One region of the Bradyrhizobium sp. C-145 genome, then DNA from elsewhere that is predicted to be linked to it. Evidence: predicted binding sites of a transcription regulator. Region 1 holds the regulator's gene; each other region holds the start of a gene.
What was found. Region 1 encodes LexA, which represses DNA repair genes until DNA is damaged. Its sites were predicted from a motif close to TGTTCNNNNTGTGTTCNG; they were not measured.
Positions count from the first base shown of each region.

Region 2: uvrA (excinuclease ABC subunit UvrA) is a predicted target of LexA. The motif match lies at 2,160-2,177, and genes of this name have one in related genera.
Region 3: LRP30_RS10910 (DUF3072 domain-containing protein) is a predicted target of LexA. The motif match lies at 1,509-1,526, and genes of this name have one in related genera.

Region 1 covers NZ_CP088150.1:4,646,165-4,649,421, reverse strand. The annotation lists gene LRP30_RS21670 (hypothetical protein) at 1-346, opposite strand, end outside; gene lexA (transcriptional repressor LexA) at 925-1,626, opposite strand; gene glp (gephyrin-like molybdotransferase Glp) at 1,804-3,015, opposite strand; gene LRP30_RS21655 (hypothetical protein) at 3,238-3,257, opposite strand, start outside.
Region 2 covers NZ_CP088150.1:4,466,383-4,469,639, reverse strand. The annotation lists gene uvrA (excinuclease ABC subunit UvrA) at 1-2,064, opposite strand, end outside; gene LRP30_RS20815 (outer membrane protein) at 2,351-3,022, opposite strand; gene LRP30_RS20810 (outer membrane beta-barrel protein) at 3,256-3,257, opposite strand, start outside.
Region 3 covers NZ_CP088150.1:2,376,032-2,379,288, forward strand. The annotation lists gene LRP30_RS10895 (Do family serine endopeptidase) at 1-248, shown strand, start outside; gene LRP30_RS10900 (hypothetical protein) at 548-886, shown strand; gene LRP30_RS10905 (DUF6496 domain-containing protein) at 893-1,189, opposite strand; gene LRP30_RS10910 (DUF3072 domain-containing protein) at 1,278-1,472, opposite strand; gene LRP30_RS10915 (hypothetical protein) at 1,588-1,809, shown strand; gene LRP30_RS10920 (hypothetical protein) at 1,828-2,037, shown strand; gene LRP30_RS10925 (hypothetical protein) at 2,204-2,446, opposite strand; gene LRP30_RS10930 (hypothetical protein) at 2,541-2,798, opposite strand; gene LRP30_RS10935 (hypothetical protein) at 2,939-3,160, shown strand.

The sequences.
Region 1 (3,257 bases):
GCAGTTGCAGCACGGTTGCGTGCTGGCCTTCGACGAGCTGCGTCACCAGCACGTATTTGCCGTCGGGGAATTCGATCGCGTCATGATGGCGATCGGGAATGTGCGGATCGATCTTGCCGAACTTGCCGACGCGGGAGTTGATCGTGCGCGTCCAGATCCAACGATTGTCGTAACGGACGTTGTCGGCGAAGGCGAGCTCCGTTCCCGGCAGCAGGCAGACGGCCACGGTCGGGTCGGCCGCGGAAGCGAAGCCGCGCGTCGAGGTGCCGCGGAACGTTGTCGACACGATCGTCTCGCCGACTTCGGCGGGGCGCGATGCAACGGCATGCAGACTGTAGTCACACATCGGGTGCTCCTATTCGAAGATAGCAACCCGCGCCTCTTTCGGAGGCGCAAGCCTCTATCAGAGTGGAAGCACGTAACATTCTGCTTGGTTGTGGGCGAATCTGCGGCTGGCGTCAGTCGGATGCGATCACATTATCTTTCCCGAATCCAATAGGAACAAAGCTCGCTTCAGTGCATTTGGCGGATGCGAGCGTCAGCGGCCTGCGGGCGCCGACCATCCGGAATATGGCCAACTCGGCTGTGGCTGTCGCGCGACGGCACTTCGGGCGCTGCGGAATTGCTCACTCGTTGTCGCATACGCCGACTTGCGGGGATGGTGCTGCGATTGTGCTGCGAATGCTTGCGCTGCCGATGCAGCGATCAGCACAGTTGCGAAGGCGCTCAAAACGATCCTACGCATCGTTGTCTCCTCGATCTCTTGAGCCGCAAGGCGATGAGTGCTTCGGGCGGCATGCCGAGGACCTAGCGCTTGGAAAGGGGCCAGATAATCTGCCCGAGACCAGAAAGACTATCCAGCTGAAGCGGACAATCCGTCCGCTCCAATCGGAATCATCGGTATCGAATGACCACTGAGTCTTCTCAGTACTTGCGGTACAGTCCGATCAGCTTGCCCTGAATCTTCACCCGGTTCGGCGGCAGGATGCGCACCTCGTAGGCGGCGTTGGCGGGCTCGAGCGCGATCGAGGCGCCGCGGCGGCGGAAGCGCTTGAGCGTCGCTTCCTCGTCGTCGATCAGCGCCACCACGATGTCGCCGGTATCGGCGCTCTCGTTGCGCTGGATCAGCGCCATGTCGCCGTCGAGGATGCCGGCCTCGACCATCGAATCGCCGCGCACTTCGAGCGCATAGTGTTCGCCCGAGCCCAGCATGTCGGGCGGCACGCTGATGGTGTGACTGCGGGTCTGCAACGCTTCGATCGGCGTACCGGCTGCGATGCGACCCATCACCGGCACCGCAACGGGACGCTCGCCCTCGTCGGCGGGTGGGCTGGAGCTCGCGCGCACCTTGCCGAGATTGCCCTCGATGACGCTTGGCGTGAAGCCGCGGCGGTTGCCGGCGGCGGCCTGGAGCTCAGGCAGCTTGATCACCTCGATGGCGCGAGCGCGGTTGGGCAGGCGGCGGATGAAGCCGCGCTCCTCCAGCGCGGTGATCAGGCGATGGATGCCCGATTTCGAGCGCAGGTCGAGCGCATCCTTCATCTCGTCGAAGGAGGGCGGCACGCCGCTTTCCTTCAGACGTTCGCTGATGAACCGCAGAAGCTCGTATTGTTTGCGCGTTAACATCTCGACCAAAGTCCCCCGGTTGATGTCGTTCGATTCCGAGACGCTGAATTGGAGCGGCGAACCGCTACCTCCTCGAAACAAATCATGAACGGACACTATATGTTCGATATGTGTTCCGCAACTGCTTAATTTTGCGTGAACGCGACAAAGTTCGCGGAACGCGTGTGGTGGATGCGCTCAGACGGGCAGGCGCAGCACCTCGCAAGGCGAGCCGGCTCCGGCCTTCGGCGCGAACGGCGCGCGCACGAGAAGTGCCTGTGCCGCAGCGAGATTCGCAAGCAGCGAGGAATCCTGGTGATGGACGGGAACGGCCACCAGCGTGCCGTCGTCGCGCTGTTCCAGACGTGCGCGAAGATAATCCGCGCGCATATCGTTTGCGCCCACATCGCGGCCGAGCACGGCGCGCTCATGGCGGTGATGAATCACGGATCGACCCGACACCGCACGAATCAGCGGGACCATGAACAGGAAGGCGCACACATAGGAGGAGACGGGATTACCCGGCAGGCCGATCACGCGCATCGCGCCGAGCCGCCCATGCATCATCGGCTTGCCCGGGCGCATCGCAATCTTCCAGAACGCCATCGAGATACCTTCGTCCCTCAGCGCCTGCTGGACCAGATCGTGGTCGCCGACCGATGCGCCGCCGGTCGTGACCAGGATGTCGGCGCCGCTCTCGCGGGCGCGGCGGATGCCGGCGGTGGTGGCCTCCAGCGTGTCGGCGGCAATGCCAAGGTCGATGGTGTCGGCCCCCTCGCTGCGGGCGAGCGCGTGCAGGGCATAGCCGTTGGAATAGACGATCTGGCCGCGGCCGGGCGAGGCGCCTGGCATCACCAGTTCGTCGCCGGTGGCGAGGATCGCGACCTTCGGGCGGCGGCAGACGGCAAGCTGCGGGTGATTCATGGCGGCGGCGAGCGCGAGGTCGCGCTCGGTGAGACGGGTTCCCTTGCGCAGGAGCGCGTCGCCTTCGGCGAAGTCGACGCCTGCGGGGCGGATGTGCCGACCGGGAATCGCGGCTTCCTTGATCGTGATGCGCTTGCCGTCCGCGACCGTATCCTCCTGGATCACGACCGCGTCGGCTCCGTTGGGAACGACGCCGCCGGTGAAGATCCGCACGGCTTCGCCGGCGCCGACCGTTCCCGCGAACGGACGACCCGCCGCCACCTCGCCAATCACCGTCAGTCGGGAATCGATCGCCCCCGCGTCGGCCGCGCGCACGGCATAACCATCCATCGCGGACATTGCTTCCGGCGGCTGCGTGCGCAGCGCCGCCACGTCGCGGGCGAGCACACGGTGGAAGGCTACGTCGAGAGCAACCATTTCCTCGGTCAGAGGCTCCGCGCCGGCAAGCACGGCGGCAAGCGCATCGGAAACCGGCATGAGAGCCACGGCGAAAACTCCTGCTCGCGGACGAATTGGCAGGAAGCCTTCTAGCCGAGCGCGAGCGCAGAGGCAAAAGAGCAGCCGAGCGGGATGATCATCCCGACGACGCATTCGCAGGCAACGAGGGCGACGTCAGGCCCGGCGGGACATGATCTCCAGGACGAGGCAGATTGGTACCAGAGTGGCCATGGCTAGGACGAGAATGACCAGAGCCACGGCCAGCATCGATCAACTCTGCGTCTGTTCGC
Region 2 (3,257 bases), 180 kb from region 1:
GTCGATCAGCAGCGTCGACTTGCCGCCGCCGGAGACGCCGGTGACGCAGGTGAACAGGCCGAGCGGAATCTCCGCCGTGACGTTCTTGAGGTTATTGCCGCGCGCGTTCACCACCTTGATGGTGCGGCGGTGGTTCGGCGGACGCCGCTCCGGCACCTCGACCTCGAGCTCGCCGGTGAGATACTTGCCGGTGAGCGATTTCGGATTGCGCATGATGTCGGCGGGCGTGCCTTCGGCGACGATGTTGCCGCCATGCATGCCGGCGCCGGGACCGATGTCGAGCACGTAGTCGGCGAGGCGAATGGCGTCCTCGTCGTGCTCGACCACGACCACGGTGTTGCCGAGGTCGCGCAGCCGCTTCAGCGTATCGAGCAGGCGGGCGTTGTCGCGCTGATGCAGGCCGATCGAGGGCTCGTCGAGCACATAGAGCACGCCCGTGAGCCCTGAGCCGATCTGCGAGGCCAGGCGGATGCGCTGGCTCTCGCCGCCGGATAGCGTGCCGGAGGAGCGCGACAGCGTGAGATAGTTGAGGCCGACGTCGAGCAGGAAGGTGAGGCGCTCGCGAATCTCTTTCAGGATGCGGCCGGCGATCTCGTTCTGCTGCTTGTTCAGCGCCTCGGGCACGCCCGCGAACCACTCGCCGGCCTTCTTCACCGACAGCTCCGAGATCTCGCCGATATGCTTGCCGCCGACCTTGACGCAAAGCGCCTCGGGCTTCAGGCGGAAGCCATTACAGCCCTCGCAGGGCACGTCATGGAAGTACTTCGCCAGCTCCTCGCGGGCCCACTCGCTTTCGGTCTCGCGATAGCGGCGGTTGATGTTGGTGATGACACCCTCGAACGGCTTCTTGGTGTCGTAGGAGCGCACGCCGTCCTCATAGGAGAACTTGATCTCGTCGTCACCGGACCCGTAGAGGATCGCGTTTTGCGTCTTCTTCGGCAGATCTTTCCACTTGGTGTCGAGTGTGAACTTGTAGTGCTTGCCGAGCGCGGTCAGCGTCTGCACGTAATAGGGCGATGACGATTTGGCCCAGGGCGCGATCGCGCCCTTGCGCAGCGTCAGATCCTTCTCGGGGATGACGAGATCCTCATCGACATGCTGCTCGACGCCGAGACCGCCGCAGGCGGGGCAGGCGCCATAGGGATTGTTGAAGGAGAACAGGCGCGGCTCGATCTCGGGGATGGTGAAGCCGGAGACCGGGCAGGCGAACTTTTCCGAGAACAGGATGCGCTCGGGTCCGCTCTTGTCGTGGATTTTTGCGGTCTTCTTCTTTTCCTCGGCGGGCGCAGCCGCGGGTGCGTCGGCGAACTCGACGACGGCGAGGCCTTCGGCGAGCTTCAGCGCGGTCTCAAAACTCTCGGCGAGGCGCTGGCCGATGTCGGGGCGCACCACGATGCGGTCGACCACGACGTCGATGTCGTGCGGGAATTTCTTGTCGAGGCTTGGGGCTTCCGCCAGCTCGTAGAAGCTGCCGTCGATCTTGACGCGCTGAAAGCCCTTCTTGAGCCATTCGGCGAGCTCTTTGCGGTACTCGCCCTTGCGGCCGCGCACGACCGGAGCGAGCAGATAGAGGCGGGTGCCTTCCGGCAGCGCCAGCACGCGGTCGACCATCTGCGAGACGGTCTGGCTCTCGATCGGCAGGCCCGTGGCCGGTGAATAGGGCACGCCGACGCGGGCCCAGAGCAGGCGCATATAGTCGTAGATCTCGGTAACGGTGCCGACGGTGGAGCGCGGGTTCTTCGAGGTCGTCTTCTGCTCGATCGAGATGGCCGGCGATAGCCCGTCGATCTGGTCGACGTCAGGCTTTTGCATCATCTCCAGGAATTGCCGCGCATAGGCCGACAGCGATTCGACGTAGCGGCGCTGGCCCTCGGCATAGATGGTGTCGAAGGCGAGGGAGGATTTGCCGGAGCCTGACAGGCCCGTGAACACCACCAGCTTGTCGCGGGGAATCTCGACGTCGATGTTCTTGAGGTTGTGCTCGCGCGCGCCACGGATCGTAATTGCGCGCAGGCTTGAGCCCGCGTTCTGTAGTTGGCGCTTGGCCTTGATCACTTCGTCCATCCCGGTGGTCCTCAAGGAATCCAAAGACGCGCGATCGCGCCAATGCAAAAGGCGCGCTTCGCCCGGAACCGGGACCGGCGCCGCTGGGTATGGCAGCGAACGTAGGAAGAACGGGCGCGGATTTCCAGTGGCACGTGCGAATCGTCAACGGATTGTTGGTGCGCTGGCGGCATCTGGCAGCAGGAGCGGCGGAACTGCGGGGAACGGCTCCTACAAACAAAAAGGCCGGCGCGAGGCCGGCCTTTCGTGACGATGTGACGTCGGTCGCGAAGATCAGTACTTCAGATCAGTACTTGGCGACGACCGGGCCGCCGAAGTGATAGTTCACGCCAACCTGCACGGTGTGGAAGTTGATCGTGCCGGACGCCAGCGGAGTGCCGAGGTTGGAGAAGTAGTTCTCGCTGCCGAGGCTGCGATAGAGGTACTCGCCCTTGACCGACCACTGCGGAGCGAAGAACGCTTCGACGCCCGCACCGACGGTCCAGCCGGAGTGCCACTTGCTGTCGGAGACGCTCACGCCCAGCGCGCTGAGGGTGATCTTGTTGTCGATCCAGGCGTAACCACCGGTCCCGTAGAACAGGAAGTTATTGACGGCCCAACCGATACGGCCACGCACGGTGCCCAGCGCATCGGTCTTGGAAGCCACGGTGATGCCAAGCGCGGTCGCCGAAGCGTTGACGTCAGCCCAGGCGCCATCCGCCTCGATGCCGAACACGACGTTGCCGGTCTGCCAGTTGTAGCCGGCGGTGCCGCCGACGAAGCCGCCCTGCATCTTCGGGTCGGTCGAAGTAGCTTCCCAAGCGCCGCCGCCGACGACACCGAGATAGAAGCCGGTCCAGTTGTAAACAGCAACCGGAGCGATCGGCGCCTTGGTGTAGGGGCGGGCTGCGAGATCAGCGGCCGAAGCCGGAGCAGCGAGAGCGAACAAACAGGCCGAAGCCAACAAAACCTTCTTCATCTTCAATCTAATCCCAGTCCCAGTTTCTGTTGTTGCCTTCCATGCCGGAAGGGCAGCGGACTCAACGGCCCAACTAATGCCGTGCTTACACCACTAAAGCCGCAAGTTGTGTCTCCGAAAAGCCACAACAGCCCCCAAAACGTGGCAAGTGCCGACCTATTGTTCCGGAGAGCACGCAAGCAAAAGGCCGGCGCGAGGCCGGCCTTCAATCTCTCAGTGATATCAGGTAGATATC
Region 3 (3,257 bases), 2.3 Mb from region 1:
CGGCCGGCGATGTGCAGGGCGCCGGCCAGAAGGGTGTCGTCGTCACCGAGGTTGATCCGGAAGGGCCGGCCGCGCAGCGCGGCATCAAGACCGGTGACGTCATCCTCAATGTCGGCGGCAAGGCCGTCAGCGATGTCGGCGAGGTGCGCTCGGAGCTGGCGCAGGCCAAATCGTCCGGCAAGCGCAGCGTGCTGTTGCAGATCAGAAGCGCGGATGCCACCCGGTTCGTCGCGGTGCCACTCGCGTAAGGCGAACCTCGATCGGTACAATTCAAAAAGGCGGCCCCTTGGGCCGTCTTTCGCATTCGCACTCAAGATTCCCACAGGTCACCCGATAACATTCTCGTTAACGGCAGGGAGGGTGACCCGGTTCGTCCGAAAAAGCCGTGTTCGGCCATCACACTTTCTGGTCGGGCATCTGCTCGGCGGCAACGCAGCCGCGGAGTGGGCTCGCGAGCGTGGAACCTTCGAACCTCCGGCCGCTTTGTGGAACTGGCCGCTGGTTCACATTGATCGGTGCCGACATGGATCGATTGAAGCTCTCGCTGATGAGTACGCTGCTCGTGGCGTGGTTCGTGCTGCCGGCCGGAAACGCCTTCGGGCGCGACGATGGCCGCTATGCGAACTCGCCCCTGAAGCCATGGTTCGACAGCCTGCGCAGCCACCTCGGTCCGTGCTGCTCGGATGCGGACGGCTTTGCTGTCTCCGACCCAGATTGGGAATCGCACAACGGGCACTACCGTGTGCGGTTGGACGGGCAATGGGTCGAGGTGCCGGATGAAGCCGTGATCACCGAGCCGAACCGCGCCGGCCGCACCATGGTGTGGCCGGTGAAGACTGCGTTCGGGATTTCGATCCGCTGCTTCATGCCGGGCAGCATGATCTGACTGAGGTCAGCGCGACCGCTTGCTGGATTTGCGCTTCGACGATTTCTTGGAAGATTTCTTGGAAGATTTCCTGGACGTCTTCTTCTTGGACGTCTTCCGCTTCGAGGCCTTCTTCGGGACCTTCTTGCCCTTCTTGCGGGCCTTCGACAGCCCGATCGCGATCGCCTGCTTGCGGCTCTTCACGCGTCCGCCGCGACCGCCACGTCCGCTCTTCGCGGTACCTTTCTTGTAGCGCCGCATCTCGCTTTCGACATCGCTGCCGGAGCTGCGCGAGTAGCGGCGCTTCTTTGCCTTGCGTGCCATGCCTGTTCTCCCTTGGCGGAGGGAGAACCATTCGACACTGGCATGGTTCCGACAGCACGCGTGCAATGTTCCGGGCGATGAAGGCGGCTCAGAACGAATTCGCCAGCTCGATCTCGGCCTCCAGCACCTGAATGCGCCGCGCAGCCTCGGCAGAGGACAGATCTCGCGCATATTGTGCCGGCTGATAGGCCTCTTCGCTCAGCCGCTTCAACCTCAATCCCTGCGCCCGTGTCATCTGCTCGCCAAGAAAAACCCTGGCGTCGTATTTGGCCTGGACCTGCATGTCGCTCCTCCGTCCTTGAAATCTGGCTTGACTATATGTTCTTATTTTGTTCTAACAAGCCATGGACAACAGAATTAATGAAATTCGGCGTAAAATTAGCGCTTTGAGGCTGGAAATGGCCGATGTCGAGGCGTCTGTGCGCGCTCTCATCAATCGCGATTGCGACTGCAGCGAACAAGCTCTGGCGCAGATCAATCTGCGCCGGAAGATCAACCTGCTTATCGACGAATGGAAGTCGGCCGGGGGCGGCGATGTCCTGCCCGACGTTCGCGACCGGATGCGTCTTCGCTCCTTGAAGAATGTCGACAAGCCGGCGCGCGTGTTGGCCCGCCGCTGAGACATCGGGGGCCGCGCGGTGGAGGAAGACCCGGACAACTACCGGATCCTGAAATTGCGCGCCGAGATTCTCGAACTGGGCTCCGCCATCCGGCAATTGCAGCGCGAGGGCCTCGACGACGCTGCGGCCCAACTCCTGATCGCGCGCAAGCGGGCGCAGCTCGAGCATCTCGTTAAGACGAATTCCGCGGCAAGCTGTCTTAACATCACTGACATCCGACGCAGCTAAGGCGTTCGCGCAAGCGACATGCTGGAGATTGTCGATGCTGTCGGAGGATCAGCGCGCCGACCATGTGGCGCTAGCCTAGAGCGCGAGGGAGAGGGCAAGATGAATCGTCGTCCTCGAGTGAAGAGCCCCGCGCTGAACGCGGGACTCTCACCCTGCCAGCCAGAGCTCACTTGGTGTTGCTCATGCCGCCCTTGTTCGTCATCGTGCCGCCCTGGTCGGAGCCGGGGCCAGAGCCGCCTTGACCGGAGGGATCGGCACCCTTGGAGGACTTGGTATTCGCGCCCGTGGTCTGCGACGATGACATCGAGGATCCATGTTTGGCCTTGTGCGACTTCGCCTGCACGGCGAACGGCGCGGCGGCGAGGCCCGTTGCCAACATTGCGGTGAGGACGAGCTTGACTGTCTTCATATGGGGGAACTCCCTGGGTTAAATTGACGCAGGCGGCCAACGGCCGTTCCTCGCAGGAGTTCCCAACAAAGCTTCTCCACACGTCGCGCACGCTTCAAGATTGCTTGTTCTCTTCGAGGATGAACACGATGCCGGTGAGCGTCGCGCCGATCGCGAAGGTCGTCACCAGCGTGAGAGCGAAGACAATAGCGGCTTGGCTTCCGCCATGGCTCAGCAGGTTGGCGACGGCTGGATTGGTCAGAATGAGTGCGAGGCTGAAGGCGAGGCCGAGGGCTGCACCCATCATCGCATGTGTCATCAGCTTGATAAGGCCGGTGGGAGAGATCAGGTTCGACGACTTTTTCGCGCGCATGGAACTATGTCCCGATCTGGCAGGCAAACGCGCGCGATCGCCATTGGTTCCATCAGGATGAAGGAATTGTCATCGTCAGCTTCATCCGACGTTCATGCCCGGCTTGCGAAGATGAGCGCTGTCAACACGGGAATATCGATATGGGCAAGGTAGTCTTTCTGTACCGCTCGCTGGCCTATCGCAACGCGGCCGCGGACATCCTGCGCAAGGCGCGCAAGCTCCCGCGCGGCGCGGAACGAAGCGCGGCTCGCCACTATGCGAAGGCGCTACGCGATCTCGCTCGAACGGAGGCTTGGCTCGAAGGACGCGTCGCGCGCGATCCCCGGACGGAGCAGCGCATGACGAGCGCGGCGTCCGGCTAGAGCGCTTTCCGTTCCGATTGAATCGGAACGGTAGCTCTCGATTCTTCGCTTGACGCGCTTTCTTGACGCGAACCGGTCACCACTTCGCTGTAAAACG